DNA from 4 places in the Bacillus sp. K7 genome. Region 1 is predicted to be linked to each of the others. Evidence: riboswitches for the same ligand, from Rfam matches in the RefSeq annotation. Region 1 holds a riboswitch; each other region holds the start of a gene.

Region 1 (4,786 bases):
TTTTCGAAGCCACATCAAATACAACCTTATCCAAGAATGGCACACGGAGTTCCAAGGAATTTGCCATCGTCATTTTATCGGCTTTTAACAAAATGTCCCCACGCATCCATGTGTGGATATCGACATACTGCATTTTATTGATATCGCTGTATGAGCTGCTCTCTGTAAAATAAGTCTTCGTCACATCGCGATATGAAAGGTTCGGATTGTAATGCTTCAGCAGCTGTTTTTTGACAGACTCTTCAAAGATCTTCGCGTTACCGATATAACGATCTTGGAGCGGCGTGCAGCCGCGTTCAAGCAGGCTCTTTCCTCTCATACCCTCAGGCATCACAGCCGCAACGTGCAGAAGCATCTTTTTCAGGCCTGACGGAATGCGTTCAAACGGTTTAAGGGATAGCGGTTCACGGTAAATGTTATATCCGCCGAAGAGCTCGTCCGCACCTTCTCCTGATAAGGCAACCGTTACATGTTTTTTCGCTTCTTTTGCAACAAAATACAATGGAATCGCTGCCGGATCAGCAAGCGGATCATCAAAGTGCCATACGATCTTCGGAAGCTCGTTCATATATTCCTCAGGGGAAATGACTTTGCTGATATTTTCAATGCCTAATGCCGCGGCAGTTTCTTTCGCTACATCAACTTCACTGAAGCCCTGCTGCTCAAACCCGACAGAGAATGTTTTTAAGCTCGGATGCAATTCCTTCGCAACGGATACAATAAAGGAAGAATCAATTCCGCCAGACAGGAATGAACCGACAGGAACATCACTTCTCATATGAACTTTTACAGAGTCATAGATCGCGTCTCTGACTTCTTGCACTAGCTTGTCTTCTTCTGTCTGAACAGGCTTGAAGTTCGCTTTGAAATACGTTTTGAATGTGATATCGCCATCCGGGTGGATTGTAAACTGTGAACCTGGCTCTACTTTTTTCACATTGGCATCAAGCGTGCTTGGTTCAGGAACAAATTGGAAAGACATGTACTGCTGCAATGCCTCTTTGTCTATTTCAATCTCATTCTGAGCAACCATTAAACTTTTTCTCTCTGAGGCAAAATAAACCTGATCATTAATCGTTGTGTAGTACAACGGCTTAATGCCGAACGGATCTCTGGCTCCATATAGCACATGATCGTTTTTATTCCAAATCAGAAAGGCAAACATCCCGCGGAGTTTGGACGCCGCTTCTTCTTTGTAGTGGCGATACGTCGCAAGAAGAACTTCTGTGTCCGAATCTGTATTGAATGTATACCCCTTTGCTTCTAGTTCTTCTCTTAGTTCAATATAGTTATAGATTTCTCCGTTAAAGATAATCCAATATGTTTCATCTTCATATGATAAAGGCTGTCCGCCATTTTCTACGTCAATAATGCTGAGCCGTCTGAATCCGAATCCAACGTGCTCATCATGGAAATATCCATCACTGTCAGGACCGCGGTGAACGATCATTTGGTTCATTTGTTTGATTAGTTCTTCTTGATCAGCGGTTTGAGCTAACGGATGCTTGTTAAAAACCCCGACAAATCCACACATAGTATTGCCTCCATAATTAAAATTGTCATCATTGAACCCCTATTTATAGACGCTGTGAATAGTATTTGGTTTCACAGTTATGTAAAAAATAAATATGAATACAACAACAAAAAAGGAAAGCCGCTTAACCAGTAAGCGGCTATAAAATTATTCTCCTAAAGCTTCTTTGCGCAGCTGCTCCGCTTTGTCTGTACGCTCCCACGGAAGATCAACATCGTGACGTCCAAAGTGGCCATACGCAGCAGTTTGTTTGTAGATCGGACGGCGCAAATCAAGCATTTTGATAATGCCGGCAGGTCGTAAATCAAAGTTATTGCGAACAACTTCAATCAGTTTTTCTTCAGAAGCTTTTCCGGAACCGAATGTGTTGATTGAGATTGACACAGGCTGTGCAACACCGATCGCGTAAGCAAGCTGTACTTCGCAAGAATCAGCAAGCTCAGCCGCAACGATGTTTTTCGCAACGTATCTCGCTGCATAAGCAGCAGAACGGTCTACCTTCGTCGCATCCTTGCCTGAGAACGCGCCTCCGCCGTGGCGAGCATAGCCGCCGTACGTATCAACGATGATTTTGCGTCCTGTAAGTCCCGCATCCCCTTGAGGGCCTCCGATAACGAAACGTCCTGTAGGGTTGATGAAATATTTTGTTTCTTCATCAATCAGCTCTTCAGGAACAACCGGATTGATGACATGTTCTTTAATGTTGCGCTGGATTTGCTCAAGCGTAATTTCAGGGTGATGCTGAGTTGAAATAACAATCGCGTCAATACGGACAGGTTTGTTATTTTCATCGTACTCAACCGTTACCTGTGTTTTGCCGTCAGGGCGAAGGTACGGAAGAATATCTTCTTTACGGACTTCACTTAGGCGGCGGGCCAATTTATGGGCAAGTGAAATCGGAAGAGGCATAAGCTCTTTCGTTTCGTTGCACGCATAACCGAACATTAAACCTTGGTCACCGGCACCGATCGCTTCGATTTCTTCATCGCTCATTGTGCCTTCACGGGCTTCAAGCGCTTGGTCTACACCCATCGCGATATCTGCAGACTGTTCGTCAATTGATGTTAAAACCGCACAAGTTTCCGCATCAAATCCGTATTTCGCACGTGTGTATCCGATTTCTTTAATGGTTTGGCGAACCGTTTTTGGAATGTCAACATACGTAGATGTTGTGATCTCCCCACTGACAAGAACCAACCCGGTAGTCACTGACGTTTCACAAGCAACACGCGCGTTAGGGTCTTTCTTTAAAATTTCATCTAAGATGCTGTCAGAAATCTGGTCACAGATTTTATCCGGATGTCCCTCCGTAACAGATTCTGATGTAAATAAACGACGATTTTTACTCATGTTTTGCTTCCTCCTGCACAAGGCCTCCCGAAAGACCTTGTCTATATGATACGGAACTCGCTCCCTCTTATACAATGTAACGTTATATTAGAGAATGTTAATTGGCATATTTATGAAATAAAAAAACCTTTTCCATCGAGGAAAGGGTTTGGTCTTTGTGCCTTTCACTCTTATCGCTCAAGGAATCATACAACCTTGCAACAGGTTAGCACCTTGGTTGTCTCACATGGGTGAACATAATAATAACAGAGAAACCGGTTGCTGGGCTTCATAGGGCCTGTCCCTCCGCCAGCTCGGGATAAGAGTATCCGCTCAATGAAATATCTTATCGTAAAAGGGTTTGCAATGTCAATATGATTCAGAAGAAATAGGCACCTATATCAAGGGAAAACAATGGAAACGCACACACAAAAAACGATAAATAGTATAGACTGTTTGAAAATATATGTTATACTAATTCACAATTAGCAAAACACAAATAAACGATAAAGGAAGGTTTCATATGAACTCAGTTGATTTAACCGCTGATTTACAAGCTTTATTAACAAGTTCAAATGTGTGTCATAATTTATCAGCAGCACAGCTTACAGAAAAAGTACTGTCCCGAAACGAAGGCATTTTAACATCCACAGGTGCCGTTCGGGCGACAACAGGCGCTTACACAGGACGTTCACCGAAAGACAAATTCATCGTGGAGGAAGAAAACACGAAACATAAGATCGATTGGGGTACGGTGAATCAGCCGATTTCAGAAGAAGCGTTTGAGCGGCTGTACACGAAAGTTGTCAGCTATTTGAAACAGCGGGATGAGCTGTTTGTTTTTGAAGGATTCGCCGGAGCAGATGAAACATACAGACTGCCGATCACCGTCGTCAATGAGTTCGCATGGCATAATTTATTCGCCAGACAGCTGTTTATCCGCCCGGAAGGCAATGACAAGAAAACAGTTGAACAGCCGTTTACCATTCTTTCTGCCCCGCATTTCAAAGCGGACCCAAAAACAGACGGCACACATTCCGAAACGTTTATTATTGTCTCTTTCGAAAAGCGTATGATTTTAATCGGCGGAACAGAATATGCGGGAGAAATGAAAAAATCCATTTTCTCCATTATGAATTTCCTGCTTCCTGAAAGAGATATTCTATCCATGCACTGCTCCGCCAATGTCGGTGAAAAAGGCAATGTCGCCCTTTTCTTCGGATTGTCTGGAACAGGCAAGACCACCCTGTCGGCCGATGCTGACCGCAAACTGATCGGCGATGATGAACACGGCTGGTCTGACACAGGCGTCTTTAACATCGAAGGCGGATGCTACGCCAAATGCATTCATTTAAGCGCAGAAAAAGAGCCTCAAATCTTTAACGCAATCCGCTTCGGGTCTGTTCTTGAAAATGTTGTAGTGGATGAAGAGACACGTGAAGCCAATTATGATGATTCCTTCTATACCGAAAACACGCGGGCGGCTTACCCGATTCATATGATTGACAATATCGTCACACCAAGCATAGCGGGCCATCCTTCAGCCATTGTATTTTTGACGGCTGATGCATTCGGAGTCCTGCCGCCCATCAGCAAACTGACGAAGGAGCAGGCGATGTACCATTTCTTGAGCGGTTATACGAGCAAGCTTGCCGGAACCGAACGCGGTGTGACGTCTCCTGAAACGACGTTCTCCACATGCTTCGGCTCACCATTCCTGCCGCTTCCTGCTCATGTCTATGCTGAAATGCTCGGCAACAAAATCGATGAACATGGCGCAGACGTTTTCTTGGTCAATACCGGCTGGACCGGCGGCGGCTACGGGACAGGCGAACGTATGAAGCTTTCTTATACGAGATCGATGGTCAAGGCGGCGATTGAAGGCAAATTGGAGGATGCAGAAATGACGACTGACGATATTTT
Region 2 (4,786 bases), 1.2 Mb from region 1:
CCCACCGATTCCAATTAACTCTAAATCTGCAAAAGATATCAAATCAAGTTCAATTTCTTTTTGAATGCTGCTTATATCATATGATTCATCTACTCTGTTTACTAATGTTCCTCCGTGAGGTGCTAAGCTCATAATATCCACTTCCTCCTAGTTAACATATAAAAAAACTCAGATTAATACTCAGATTCCCCCGCCTTGTTCATGGACAGATCGCCTCTCTTTACGTATGGCCTTCGTCAGGCTGACGGCACCCACCGTCGCTAAGAGCACGCTTACCATGATAAAGATTGCATAATAATCCGCTTTTAAAAACAAGGATACGAGCATATAAGAAATCGATAAAGATAAAAACGGCGATACAATCCATACCTTCAGCATCGTTTGAACAACTTGTTTATGGAACACATTCGGACCGTTTTTTGCCATGCCTATTCCGATAATAGACGATGACGTGACTTGAGCCAAAGGCACCGGCATCCCAAATACAGAACTGATGATCACCAGTCCCGCTCCTGTACTGGATAAGAGAATGCCCTCTCCTTTTGAAAATCTCGTAATTTTCTTCCCGTTTGTTTCTAATACCCGCCGGCCTAATAACAGCGCGCCAAGTGCAACAAAAATCCCTCCGTACCAGGTTCCTTTCGCGACATCCAGCACACCGGCCGCAACTAACGGGCCAACGGCATTCGCCACGTTGTTCATGCCAGCAGAGAACGCTTCGAAAAATCCGGCACCTAACAACGCAATGCCAAGGATTTTTTGCTTTTTAGACGATTTCAATTCAATCTTAAAATAACGAAACAGCTTATACACGAAATATGTGAAACCGAAAGCGAACAGCGGGACAAAAATCCAAAACGACACAATGACCAGAAGGCTGTTCACAAACAATACCTTGTAAGCCACTCCCACGCCGACAACAGCGCCGACCGTTACTTCACTTGTCGACAAAGGAATGCCGAGCAGGTTAGCTGTAAAGAGTGACAGCGCAGCGGCTCCAATAATAATGCAAACAACCGTCAGTGTAATGGTCTGCTCAGGGATAATCCCAGAGCTGATGGTTTTTACAACCTCGCCCCCGCCAATGACCGCTCCAGCGAGCACACCGACTGCGCACAGGATCAAAGCGTATGTTTTCTTTTTGATGGCTCCAGAGCCGTAAGCAACTCCCATCGAAGCTGCAGCGCCGCTTGCACCAATATTCATCGCGAAAAACAAGCTAAATAAAATAGCGGCTAATTCCATTTTACAGCTCCTTATTCATGCAGTCCGCATTCTGTTTTCGCCATACCATTCCATCTTCCTGAGCGTAAATCCTCTGCAGTAAAAGCTGGAGCGGTACAAGGCGCGCAGCCAATACTTGGATATCCTTGGTCATGAAGCGGATTGTAGTCCAGCTCATTCCGGGATGTGTATCTCCAAATGTCTTTCCAAGTCCAGTGGATAAGCGGACATACTTTTACTGATTTGAATTTTTCATCTTTATTTAAGAAATTCGTATTGGCACGACTCGGCCCTTGATCACGGCGCAGGCCGGAAAGCCAGGCCGGATGTCCCGAAAGCGCCTCTCTTAAAGGAACGATCTTTCTGAGATAGCAGCATTGATTCGGTTCTCTCTCCCACAGTTTATCGCCATATTCACCAGCTTGCTCCTCAAGCGTGAGATCTGGTTTTTTCAGGATGATATGAAGACCCGGATAACGCTCTTTCACTCGTTCAATCGTTTCATAGGTTTCTTTAAAATGAAGTCCTGTATCAAGAAACACAATCTCTGCGTCTTTTTTCACTTTATAAATTAAGTCAATCAGAACGATTCCCTCAATTCCGAAACTGCAGGCATAAACAAGCTGATTGCCGTAATGGCCGTATGCCCACTTTAAAACTGACAGCGCTCCTTTATAAGGATCGTCTTCCGGAAATGTAATCGTTGGCTCTTCCCAATTATCGTACGTTAACATTTCTTCTTTCCTCCTTTCGGAGACAAACAGTCGCTTTCTGCTGATTGCCTTTTTCCAATTGTAATGTCATGCGCGGCTGCGGTGATTGCCGCCATCCCTTCTTCCTCTTAAAATAAAAAACTTTCGATCCGGCGGAAAGAAAGACAAGAACAGCATGCAGCCCTTATCTTTCAAAATGGATTTCATTTTGCTGGAAGTAGCACCTTACAAACTGTGCAGGTTGCCGGGCTTCATAGGTCCAGTCCCTCAGCCGCTCTTGATAAGTTTTTAGATTTGTAGTAAATTTTAGCACAATTCTAACATAAGTCAACCCGACTTTTTTTATAGGATTAATAAAAAAACAGACCTCGGGGCCTGTTTTCAACTGCATCAAGGCTTTGAGGCCTCTGTGCATCAGCGAAATTTATTTATTATTTTTTAAACCAATCTTTTGACTCGGGATTTCGTTTCCACGTTTTCAGCTTTTCTAAATCCCCTGAATGAATATTTCCGTTTTCAAGCGCGACCTGTGTGAGCGCATCATAATCAGTTAAAGAGTAGTATGGCAGTTCTGCCTTCTCAAACGCTTCCTGCGCTTGAGAAAGCCCGTACGTAAAGATTGAGACGACACCAAGCACTTCACAGCCAGCCGCTTGTAAAGCTGCCGCAGCTTCAAGCACGCTGCCTCCTGTAGAGATTAAGTCTTCAATGACGACCGTTTTTTGCCCCTTTTGCACGGCTCCCTCAATCTGATTGCCTTTTCCGTGCGCTTTCGGCTTGCTTCTCACATAACACATCGGAAGGTTCAAACGGTCAGCCGCCAGAGCAGCATGAGGAATACCGGCTGTCGCTGTACCCGCAATCATTTCAGCTTCAGGAAAATGCTCTTCGACAAGCTTGCGGATGCCTGAGGCCACATCATTTCTGACTTCCGGGAAAGATAGCGTAAGGCGGTTGTCACAGTAGATTGGCGATAAAATGCCGCTTGCCCATGTAAATGGCTCGTTCGGGCGTAAAAATACAGCTTGGATGTCTAATAAATGTTTTGCGATGATTTGCTTCATGATTTGATTCCCTCCCATTCGAGTTTGACAGCTTCATAGGCTTTTACTGGGTTTTTCGCTTTTGTAATCGAGCGTCCTACTACAATTGCGGATGACCCTTTCTCTCTTGCAATTGCAGGTGTCGCTACGCGGATTTGGTCATTCGCAGCGTCTTCTGACAGCCTGATCCCTGGAGTGACAGTCAGAAATGAAGACGGCACCGCTTGGTAAATGGCTTTTGCTTCATGAACAGAGCAGACCACTCCATCCAATCCGCTTTCTTCTGTTAGTTTGCTGTAGTGGACGACCGTGTCAATCAAAGGCTTTTCGATCAGCAGTTCATCTTTCATGATTTGTTCAGATGTGCTTGTCAGCTGGGTTACCGCGATAAGGGACGGGCGTTTTTTCCCGGATGGCGTCCCTTCTTCTAAGCCTTCCAGAGCTGCTTGCATCATTTTTTTGCCTCCGGCCGCATGAACATTGACGAGGTCTACCCCAAGAGCGGCTAAGCGCTTCATCGCTTTGTGCACAGTGGTCGGGATGTCATGAAGCTTTAAATCTAAAAACAGCTCGCACTCTCTTTCTTTTAGTTGTTTAACAATCGACGGCCCTTCTTGATAAAAAAGCTCCATTCCAACCTTTACAAATAACGGTTTTTGCTGAAAAGGCGCTAAGAACGCAAGTGTTTCTTCAGCTGATGCAAAATCAAGCGCGATGATGGGCAGGTCGTTTTTCATGGTTCCAGCTCCTTCCGATACATTCTTCAATTGATTCATAGCCGTATTGGCGCAATACAGATGGCAGCTGTTCAATCATGTCCGGGCATGCAAAAGGATTCACAAAGTTTGCCGTTCCGACAGCGACCGCGCTTGCTCCTGCGAGAAGAAACTCCAGTGCATCTTCTGCCGTCTGCACGCCTCCCATTCCGATAATCGGGATGTTGACAGCCTGGCTGACTTCATACACCATGCGAATGGCAACCGGCTTCACAGCAGGTCCGGAGAGCCCGCCTGTTTGATTCGCTAATATCGGCTTGCCTGATGTTAAATCAAGCCTCATGCCGATTAGTGTGTTAATCATCGTAAGACCGTCTGCTCCCGCCTCTTCGATCGCTGATGCAATTTCTGTGATATTTGCCACATTCGGAGAAAGCTTCACATAAACGGGCACATCTGAAACCTCTTTAACCGCTTTTGTCAAATCGGCAGCCATTTCCGGGTTCGTGCCAAAAGCGATTCCGCCTGTTTTCACATTCGGGCAGGAAATGTTCAACTCAAGTGCATGAACGTTGGGCGCTTTACCGATATTCGCCGCGACCTGTACATAATCCTCGACTTTGGAACCTGCGACATTGGCGATGATCGGCGTATCAAACTGCTCAAGCCATGGCAGCTCATTTTGCAAAACGCTTTCCAGCCCCGGGTTTTGCAGACCGATCGCATTGAGCATTCCAGCGCCAGTCTCGGCTACCCTTGGGGTCGGATTCCCGAAGCGAGGCTCCTTTGTCGTCGCTTTGATCATAATGGCTCCGAGACAAGATAAATCATAAAAACGCGCAAACTCTTTTCCAAAACCGAAGCAGCCTGATGCAGGAATGATCGGATTTTTCAAATCAAGTCCCGGCAATTTCACCTCTAGCATTACAGCGCCACCTCCTGAGCTTTAAATACAGGTCCGTCGAGACATACTTTTACGTAGGATGTCTCACTTTCGTTTGTGTGGCACACACACGCAAAGCATGCCCCAATACCGCAACCCATTCGTTCCTCCATGGACAGGTAAACTTCTTTATGGGCATAATCCTGC
Region 3 (4,786 bases), 850 kb from region 1:
ACACATTTTCTGTTTCTGTCAATGATAGATTATCTCCACACATCGTTGGCGATGTCGATGACGTGGCGCAGCTTTGCCCATTGCTGCTCTTCTGTCAACAGATTGCCTTCTTCCGTAGAGGCGAAACCGCACTGCGGGCTGAGGCACAGCTGGTCCAAGCTGACAAAGCGCGCCGCTTCATTGATTCGGCGCTTCACATCCTCGGGATTTTCCAACTCGCCGTATTTTGATGTAATCAAGCCGAGCACAATTTGCAGATCCTTGCGTTTCACGAAACGGAGCGGATCAAAATTTCCTGAGCGGTCATCATCATATTCCAAGAACAGGCCGTCTAAGTGTAAGCCGTCCAAAATCGTTTCCGCTACAGCGTCATAGCCTCCTGATGCCGCCCAAGTCGACTTGAAGTTGCCGCGGCAAATGTGCATTGTGATTGTTAAATCATCAGGCCGGTCTGCCACTGCATCGTTAATCGTTTTGGCGAACAAGGCAGGCAATGTCTCAGGATCGCCGCCGAGGGCACGAACGACCTCTCTGCCTTTTTCCTCAAAGAAGAGAGACCATGACGTGTCATCTAGCTGAAGGTAGCGGCATCCAGCGTCATAGAAGGCGTTGATTGCTTTTTTGTACGCTTGGGCCAGATCATGAAAGTATTCCTCTTGGTCGTCATAAATTCCTTTATCGGCCTTTTCACCGAAAAACAGCATATTCGGGCTCGGAATCGTCAGCTTTGGTGTCGCATCGCCGGCAATCTTATGTAAAAATTGATAATCGGCAAGCGCTGGATGGTTCGTAAAATCGAGTTTTCCCGTCACTTTGATGCTGCGTGCTTTTGTTTTTACATTATGGAATTGAATCCCTTCAGCCGGGATGAACGGCTCCACACCGTCAAGCCCTTCGAGAAAATCATAATGCCACCAGGAACGGCGGAATTCACCGTCTGTTACCACATCGAGCCCGATTTCTTTTTGTTTTTCCACAATGCGGCTGATTTCCTTGTTTTCGATCTCACGAAGCTGTTCCGCCGTGATCTCGCCGGCCGCTTTTTTTAACCGGGCTTCTTTCACCGGAGCGGAGCGCAGTAAACTGCCGACATGATCGGCGCGGAAAGGAGCTTTGCGTTGTTTTTCTGTTTTTTGTCCTGCAACATTTGTTTGTTGAGCCATGTGATTCGCCTCTTTTCTGATATATGGTAAGCATGAAAAAAGCTCTTCCTTTGAGTAAGGAAGAGCTTGAATAATCAAATCTCCGCCTCATCTGCAAGAACGCAATGTTCTTAAGGATTTAGCACCATTCTGTTTAAAACAGCGGTTGCCGGGTATCATAGGGCCAGTCCCTCCACCTCTCTTGATAAGGTAAAACGTCATATTTACATTTCAATTATCTTAATATTAATACTTTTGGATTAATTGTCAACACTTTATCAGAAAATACTTTCGGATTTGTCGCTACATCATACGATATTAGCAGTTAGCAATGGGCGTGTAATTCAGCACATCCACCCCGTTTGCAATCTGCAAATGATAGGAATCCTATCCTTCAGCTGAGAATCATACCTCTACATGTTGACTCATAGATAAATGGATCATTGCTAAGTGATTGCGAATAGGAGGCGATCAGAAATACTGCTGGTTGTTCTTATAGTGAAAATGGAAAAGAAAAAAGCTGCGTGATTCAGCAGCCTTTTTGTTTGAATATCGTTTTAGGAAAGATGCATTCGGCGTTTATGGCGGATGGCGTCAAGGTCGATTAGGTTGTTTTGATGAGGTGCGGCTGCTGGCTGAGGGCTTGTCTTTTGCGGTTTGCGGCGATTGTCTTTGCTGAAAGAAAAAAGAAGATAGCCGCATAATGCGATGATAACAACTAGGATCATGTTACATACCTCCCAAAAAAGTTTTGGTATTCTCTATTGTACGGATAAATGGCCAAAAAGTATTCAAAAAATTCAAAATAAATCCAATGTTACATAGCTGCCCCTCTAAAACAGTCTAACCTGATAGCCTGAAAATAGTCTTATATCATGGTGATTTCTCTTGTTGATGATTGGTTCTATCGTTACTATCGACAGAAAAATAAATTCCTTTATATTACTTTTAACCTAAATTTATGTGATTCCAATTACCTGTTTTTGGATGGTCTTTTCGTGCTTGTTTGATGTATACCCTATTTTGCGCAATTGAACACAAAAAACCCAAATCACGGAGCATTTGGGTGGGACGAGGAAACGCAGATAGTGGTTTTGGGGAATGGGATGACTGATTAGAAGAAGCGTTTGAACATTTTTCTGATTTTTTGAAATGCGCTTGATTTCTTTTGTATGATAGGCGGACGGGTCATGAACCATTTTTTTAATAGACTTTTTGCAGCGATTGCATGTTTTGTCATTGTTTCTCCTCCTCAACCGTTGATACTTGTTTTACGGAGGACGCATGAGAAATGTTTCATTTTCACGTAAAAAACCAGTCCTTTTTTGGACTGGCTTTGGCATTAGGCATTATGCCTGTTCTTCAAACAGCTTTGCAATCTCAATGATGACGTTGACGGCTTTGACCATGTTATCGGCTGAAATGTATTCGAATTTGCCGTGGAAGTTTTCTCCGCCAGTAAAGATGTTTGGTGTCGGGAGTCCCATATAGGACAGCTGGGAACCGTCCGTTCCGCCGCGGATAGGAGAAATTTTTGGTTCGATGCCGAGGTTTTCCATCGCTTGCTTTGCAACGTTGACGATTTCGATGACAGGTTCGATTTTCTCTCTCATGTTGTAGTATTGATCATTCATATCAAGCTGAATTCGGTCTTGCCCGTATTCGCTTTGCAGTTCCTCAGCGACACGCTTCATCGTTTGTTTTCTGCTTTGGAAGTTCTCTTTGTCAAAGTCTCTGATAATGTAGTGCAGCTTTGTTTCCTCTACATCTCCTTGAATGGAGAGCAGGTGGTAGAATCCTTCATAGCCGTCTGTATACTCAGGCGCTTCGTCTGCCGGCAGCAGGCTGTTGAGCTTCATCGCAATTTTCGCGGAGTTGACCATTTTTCCTTTTGCGGTGCCGGGATGTACGTTGTTGCCTTTGACTGTGATTTTTGCGGCAGCGGCATTGAAGCTTTCGTATTCAAGCTCGCCAAGCGGGCCGCCGTCAACTGTATAGGCGAAGGACGCATTGAATCGTTTCACATCAAATTTGTGCGGCCCTCTTCCGATTTCTTCATCCGGCGTAAAGGCGACTCTGATGGTGCCGTGTTTGATTTCAGGGTGTTTGATGAGGTAATCCATGGCTGTCATGATTTCGGCAACCCCGGCTTTATTGTCCGCGCCGAGCAGGGTTGTGCCGTCTGTGGTGATGAGTGTGTGGCCTTTATAGCCAGTTAGCTCTGGGTATTGATTAGGTGACAGGATGACCTGCAGCTTTTCGTTCAGAACGATGTCTTTTCCATCATAGCTTTCAACGATTTGCGGATTGACATTTTTGCCAGTAAAGTCTGTGGCGGTGTCAACGTGGGCGAGAAAGCCGATTGTCGGCACGTCTTTATTTGTATTGGAGGGAAGAGTCGCCATGACATAGCCGTTTTCATCAATGGTTACGTCTTGCATGCCGATTGATTTCAATTCATCAACAAGCATATTTCCTAACGTCAATTGGCCGGGTGTGGAAGGGCAGGTGTCGACCGATTCATCAGACTGCGTATCGACTTTTACGTATGTAGTAAACCGTTTCATGATTTCTTCTTTCATTTCCAATCATCTCCTTTGTCTTATCTTATCATGGCGGGACGAGACATTTCTATTGCACAATACCGTTACGAATGGCAAACACGACTGCCTGTGTCCGGTCTTGGAATATAGGGGCTCATCGCCATGTCATCAAATCCTTTCTGCATGAAGCATAGCGAATATCGGACAAGAAAACGTCAACCGGCAGATTGATTTTTCAGATGCTATACTTGTTCGCGCTGCATAAAGTCATGTAACATGGCGTGAAAGTGCTGAATGTCCTCGTTGTTTCTTTTCCACATCATAAACGTCTGGGACGCCGGCAATTTAAGTTGCGGGGGCGTGCTGACAGCCATCAGCTTTTTTTCTGCCTCTTCCCGCTTGATGATGTAGGTGGGGAGGAATGATGCCCCCATTCCCGCTTTTATCATATGGACAGCCGTATCAATCTGCCCGGCAGCCATCGTTTGAAGGTGAGGGTAATGTGAACGGATGTTGTATAAAAAAGCATCCTCATATGCAGGGTGATCATGCGTGAGAAGCCGAAAATGGCTGAAGACAGAAGCAGCATCAGCAGTCGTGTTTTCCTGGAAAGGAGCCGCCAAACACAGCGTGCCTTCGCATATGTGCTGATAATAGAGCGTGTTTGCGTTCGGATCTTTCCGCGACAAACCAATATCAGCTTCATTTTGTTCCACCGCTTTTTTGATCTCATCAGATCCAGCCACATGAGTTGAAAGTTCAACATGCGGGTGTTTTTGGATATAAGCCGGGAGAAAACGAGGCAAGATATAGGACGCAATGTAGGGATGGACGGCCAGTGTAAGTGAACGGCTGTATCCTTGCTTCCATTGGCTGACTTTTTGCTTTCCCGCTTGGTATACATGGATCATTTCTTTGGCATAAGGCAGAAACAGCCTGCCTTCGTCAGTCAGGACGACGCGTCTCCCGGGATGCAAAAACAGCCGCATGTCCAGTTCATTTTCTAATTTTCGTATATGTTGAGAAACAGCCGGCTGGGTGAGGTAAAGACGCTCAGCCGTTTCTCTGAAGTTCTCTGATTCCGCTGCGACGATAAAGGTT
Region 4 (4,786 bases), 220 kb from region 1:
TCCCGCAGAAATCCGCTTGCTCTTTTTATAATCAAGCTCTCTCTGCCGCTCTACTCTCAGTCTTGTTTCCAGCCGGCGTCCGTATTCCTCGTATCCAATTCCGTGAGACAGCTGCATCGCTTTTTCCATTTCTGACGTATAATCGAGGTTCAGTCTATCCTGGCTGTTACAAATAATAAATCAATCCCTTCATTTATTTGCTTCTATTGTAACAACGCTGCGATGGAAGCTGCAAAAAGGAAACGGCTCGAAATAACGGCAGATGAGACGAAAGCATCCTTTCAGCTCAAATGAGAATGGTTTTTCGGAACATTCCTTCTCTTAATGCGTGGTGCTTCCAAATTCCTCTATGCACTGCTGGACGACTGTTACGCCTTGGCTAAGAGCCGCGCCGCCTCCGAATGCCGCTGCCACACTGACGGCTTCGAGAATATTCTCCTCTGTCGCTCCCTCATCAAGACAGCCTTTTGTATGATAGATCATGCAATATTCATCCTGGGCATTGATTGCGATTCCGAGGGCGATCAGCTGTTTTTCTCTCTCAGTCAGTGAATTCCCGGCAAAGCATTGTTCGGTAAACTCATTAAACTTTCTTCCCATCAGCGGCATCTTTTGTTCAAATGTGCCTAAACCTAATTTATATTCTTTTAGCGCGTCCTGCATGCTTCCTCTGTCTTGATTCAAAGAAAATCCCTCCATCTGTTTAACATTCCTTTTTATTATGAACAGCTTTTAGGAAAATACCCGAAAAAAACCCCGGATTTCTCATCCGGGGTTTCAGTCTTATTCAGAGACAGGAAGCACAGCTCCGTCGTATTTTTTCTCGATGAAGTCTTTGATCTCTTTAGAATGAAGAACTTCCATCAGCGCTTTAATCTTGTCAGAATCTTCTTCGCCTTTTCTTACTGCGACGATGTTAGCGTATGGGTTGTTTTTCGTTGCTTCCACTTCAATCGCGTCTTTTTTAGGGTTTAATTTATTTTGGATCGCATAGTTTACATTGATGAAGACCGCGTCTCCTTCTTTGTTTTCATATGCTTTTGCCGTTACTTCAGGCGCTACTTTTTTGAATTCAAGGTTTTTCGGGTTTTTCTTAATGTCTTTCAAAGTTGCGTCAACTGTTTCCACTTTAGAATCAAGTGTGATTAGCCCCGCATTTTCAAGCATTGCAAGCATACGGCCTTGTTCAGCCACGTTGTTTGTCAGAATAATTGTCGCACCCTTTGGAAGGTCTTTCAGCGATTTGTATGTTTTAGAGTAAATACCGAATGGCTCTAAGTGAACAGCGCCGGCATTCACAAGTTTGTAATCTGTGTTTTCTTTCATTTCTTGCTCAAGGTAAGGAATGTGCTGGAAGTAGTTCGCATCCACTTCTTTATCAGATAAAGCTTTGTTGTACATCTTGTAATCACTAAGCACTTTCACTTCCAGCGTATAGCCTTTTTCTTTCAACAGTGGTTCAGCTTCTTTTAAAATTTCCGCATGCGGTGTTTTTGTCGCAGCAACGACAATTTCTTTCTTGCCAGACTCTGCGCCTTTATTCGAACCGCAGGCAGCCAAAACTCCTGCAAATACAAGCAATAGTGCACCTAAAAATAGCTTTTTCATTGTAAATCCTCCCTTATCGTTTATCTATAATATTTGTTATGACATCACCGATGATTTGAATAATAAATACGATGATTAAAATAAACACAGTAGCAATGAAGGTAACATCAGCATTGTTCGACTGATAGCCTTCTACGTACGCAAGGTTTCCAAGGCCGCCTGAACCGATGGCCCCGGCGATTGCCGTTGAGCCGATCAAAGCGATCGCCGTCACCGTGATGCCAGAAATGAGAGCCGGCATAGATTCAGGAAGCAGCACTTTGAAAATAATCGTAGACGTCTTGGCTCCCATTGATTTGGCAGCTTCGATAACACCTTTGTCTACCTCGCGCAGCGCGATTTCAGCGAGGCGCGCGTAAAACGGTGCCGAGCCGATCACCAGCGCCGGCAATGCGGCGTTTGGCCCTAAGATCGTGCCGACTAAAAACTTCGTAAAACCAAGCAATAAAATAATTAGAATGAGGAACGGAATCGATCTGAATATGTTGACAACAGCCGCAATCACAGAGTTGACCGTTTTATTCTGCCAGAGGCTCCCTTTGCTTGTCAGAAAGAGCAGCAAGCCGAGAATCACCCCGATAACAAAAGCAAACAGCAGAGAGATCAGCGTCATATAAAGGGTTTCATATGTCGCGTTCCACAATTCAGTTAAATCAACATTCGGAAAATATGTTTCAAACATTCGTGATCACCTCTGCTTTTACCTGTTTGTCATTAATGAACCGGATCACGTTTTGCACTTCTTCCTCGTCACCGTCAATGTGGATGAACAGTGAACCGTAAGCTCCATCCTTCGTTTGCGAAATTTTCCCTTGCAAAATATTGACGCTGACATTAAAGTTTCTGATCATCTCTGTAATCAGAGGCTGTTCAGCCGAATCACCGACAAATGTGAGCTGAACCGTTTTTCCTGATGCTGTTTCATCAAGAAGGTGCTGAAGCGTTTCTTTCGTTTCTTCCGGCTCTGTCACCTGCTGAACAAACCGTTTTGTCATGTCTTCTTTCGGGTTTTTGAAGACATCAAGAACTTCGCCTTCTTCCACAACCTTTCCGTTTTCCATGACAGCGACTCTGTTGCAGATTTTGCGGATCACATGCATTTCATGCGTGATCAGCACAATTGTCAAACCGAGTCTATCATTAATATCGGACAATAGATCCAAAATTGAATCAGTCGTTTGCGGATCTAATGCTGATGTCGCTTCATCACAAAGGAGAACCTTCGGATTGTTTGCGAGCGCTCTGGCGATTCCGACACGCTGCTTTTGTCCGCCGCTCAGCTGAGAAGGATAAGATTTTTCTTTTCCTTCTAAACCTACCAGTTTAATCAGTTCATTGGCGCGCTTGATACGCTCGTTCTTTTTCACCCCGGCAATTTCCAGAGGAAACATGATATTATCTCTGACCGTCCGCGACCACAGCAAATTGAAATGCTGGAAAATCATGCTGATGTTATGGCGTGCTTTTCTTAACCCGCGTCCGTTTACTTCATTAATCTTGGTTCCCGCTACTTCCACGGTTCCTGAGGTTGGTTTCTCAAGGCCGTTCAGCAGACGGATTAAGGAACTTTTTCCAGCTCCGCTATATCCTATAATTCCAAAAATCTCACCTTTTTTGATGGAAAGCGAGACATTTTGGACAGCATTGACATCTCCATGTTTCGACTTATAGACTTTTGAAACATCTTGAAGATTGATCAAAGCAATCACCTGCCTTAACACTATTCTAAGAAATCTTCCGGGATTTTCTGCAAAAGAAAAACCTTTCTGCACATGTGAGCAGAAAGGCTTATATAAAACGCCTTTCTCTCATCTTTCAAAGCTGAACGCTTCGTGTGAATTGGCACCATTTCAACAGCGTTGATGGTTGCCGGGCTTCATAGGGCACTTCCCTCCACCTCTCTTGATAAGAGAAATATATAGTCTTTTTCGTCCGGAAATTCTTAATGTAGAATAGCATGGCGGATGTTTGCATGTCAATAAAATAAATGATGTCAACTTTTACTATTATAATAATTTGCTATTTTTTAATTCTTTGCAATCCTCTGAAAAAAACCATTCGTCAGCCAGAGAATCGCTTCTAGCTTTAACAGGGCTCTGAAGGACCCCTTAACTTTCAGGCTTCCGCTCTGAATCAGATGCTGAAGGGAAATATCTCCGTGCAATAAATGAATGATTTCGGATTGGTTTCCGTAAAAGGTCAGGTTGGACGTTTGGCGCTGAGAAATTTCTTTCATTTCTCCCTGTTCGTTTATTGAGACGGTTAAGGCTTCTGTTTCTCCTTGGAAGGTAATGAGCAATGTTGAAGCGCTCAAAAGGGGTCTTAAAAACAGATGCTGATACTCATCTTCTAAAACTTCCGCTTTCTCCATATGTACAACCTCCTATTTGTTGGTCATACATAGACATTTCTCTCTTTAGCATATGAACCCCTTTATAAAACGAACGACAATTTCATTGGAATGCGCTGAGAAATATGTCATAAATAGGATGCGGAAGATGATTTTTGTTTTATCAGCTCATATAAATAAGAAACGGAATGAAACGCATATCCTCTTTCGACCACTTTTCCGCCTTTAAACAGCAGAAAACAAGGAACGCTCTCAATTTGATACGCTTTTGCGAAAGTCGGAGAATAATTGACATTGTTTTGATAGAAGGCGACATCAGGGAGCATTTCTTTCACGACTGTCAGCATTTTGCTTGCAAGCTGGCAAGTGCCGCAAAATGGAGTATATAAATATAGAAGATACACATCATCAGAAATGTGCTCAAGTTCATATTCCTGGAGTTCTTTCATGCTATACACCTCGGGGCTTTCTTTCAAGAAAAATAGTATGGACATTCAAATTCGCGCGCAGCAATACAGAGGCGACATGGTGTCTGGGCGCAGCCTCGACTTCTTTATAGGCTCTGTCGATATGCAGATGGCAGGCTTCGTTAAACTCTCTTTTCAGCTGTTTTCTCAATTTCTCGCCTGATTCATCAGCATCAACCAATATATAGACGTCTTTATCGTAAAGCTCGTCAGCCAATTCTTCAAGCTTCAGCTGGCTGATTGTTCCGTTTGTGCAGATAATGCGCACCGGTTCATTCAAGACGCTTTCGATTTTCTCTTTATCTGATTTCCCTTCGACAATCAAAACCTTTTCCAGCTCATCCATTTTCTTCACCTGCCG

The links. Region 1 has a riboswitch for S-adenosylmethionine ahead of metK (methionine adenosyltransferase). Riboswitches for the same ligand answer to the same signal wherever they lie in the genome.
Region 2: linked by a shared signal. The riboswitch ahead of M1D98_RS08245 (phosphoadenylyl-sulfate reductase) and the one ahead of metK (methionine adenosyltransferase) in region 1 are both predicted to bind S-adenosylmethionine.
Region 3: linked by a shared signal. The riboswitch ahead of M1D98_RS18835 (5-methyltetrahydropteroyltriglutamate--homocysteine S-methyltransferase) and the one ahead of metK (methionine adenosyltransferase) in region 1 are both predicted to bind S-adenosylmethionine.
Region 4: linked by a shared signal. The riboswitch ahead of metN (methionine ABC transporter ATP-binding protein MetN) and the one ahead of metK (methionine adenosyltransferase) in region 1 are both predicted to bind S-adenosylmethionine.

What each region holds. Positions count from the first base shown of each region.
Region 1 is NZ_CP096406.1:2,832,317-2,837,102, forward strand. It holds gene asnB (asparagine synthase (glutamine-hydrolyzing)) at 1-1,534, opposite strand, end outside; gene metK (methionine adenosyltransferase) at 1,682-2,884, opposite strand; SAM riboswitch class I at 3,052-3,189, opposite strand; gene pckA (phosphoenolpyruvate carboxykinase (ATP)) at 3,387-4,786, shown strand, end outside.
Region 2 is NZ_CP096406.1:1,621,512-1,626,297, reverse strand. It holds gene sat (sulfate adenylyltransferase) at 1-132, opposite strand, end outside; gene cysP (sulfate permease) at 181-1,245, opposite strand; gene M1D98_RS08245 (phosphoadenylyl-sulfate reductase) at 1,257-1,958, opposite strand; SAM riboswitch class I at 2,119-2,224, opposite strand; gene pyrE (orotate phosphoribosyltransferase) at 2,369-3,001, opposite strand; gene pyrF (orotidine-5'-phosphate decarboxylase) at 2,998-3,717, opposite strand; gene M1D98_RS08230 (dihydroorotate dehydrogenase) at 3,686-4,621, opposite strand; gene pyrK (dihydroorotate oxidase B electron transfer subunit) at 4,621-4,786, opposite strand, start outside.
Region 3 is NZ_CP096406.1:3,680,868-3,685,653, reverse strand. It holds gene M1D98_RS18835 (5-methyltetrahydropteroyltriglutamate--homocysteine S-methyltransferase) at 30-1,163, opposite strand; SAM riboswitch class I at 1,248-1,354, opposite strand; partial or broken gene M1D98_RS18830 (hypothetical protein) at 1,700-1,953, opposite strand; gene M1D98_RS18825 (hypothetical protein) at 2,257-2,382, opposite strand; gene pepT (peptidase T) at 2,492-3,724, opposite strand; gene M1D98_RS18815 (LysR family transcriptional regulator) at 3,928-4,786, opposite strand, start outside.
Region 4 is NZ_CP096406.1:3,050,497-3,055,282, forward strand. It holds gene M1D98_RS15635 (hypothetical protein) at 1-129, opposite strand, end outside; gene M1D98_RS15640 (carboxymuconolactone decarboxylase family protein) at 322-699, opposite strand; gene metQ (methionine ABC transporter substrate-binding lipoprotein MetQ) at 784-1,608, opposite strand; gene metP (methionine ABC transporter permease MetP) at 1,622-2,290, opposite strand; gene metN (methionine ABC transporter ATP-binding protein MetN) at 2,283-3,308, opposite strand; SAM riboswitch class I at 3,414-3,520, opposite strand; gene M1D98_RS15660 (SCP2 sterol-binding domain-containing protein) at 3,635-3,979, opposite strand; gene M1D98_RS15665 (thioredoxin family protein) at 4,087-4,407, opposite strand; gene M1D98_RS15670 (toprim domain-containing protein) at 4,409-4,771, opposite strand.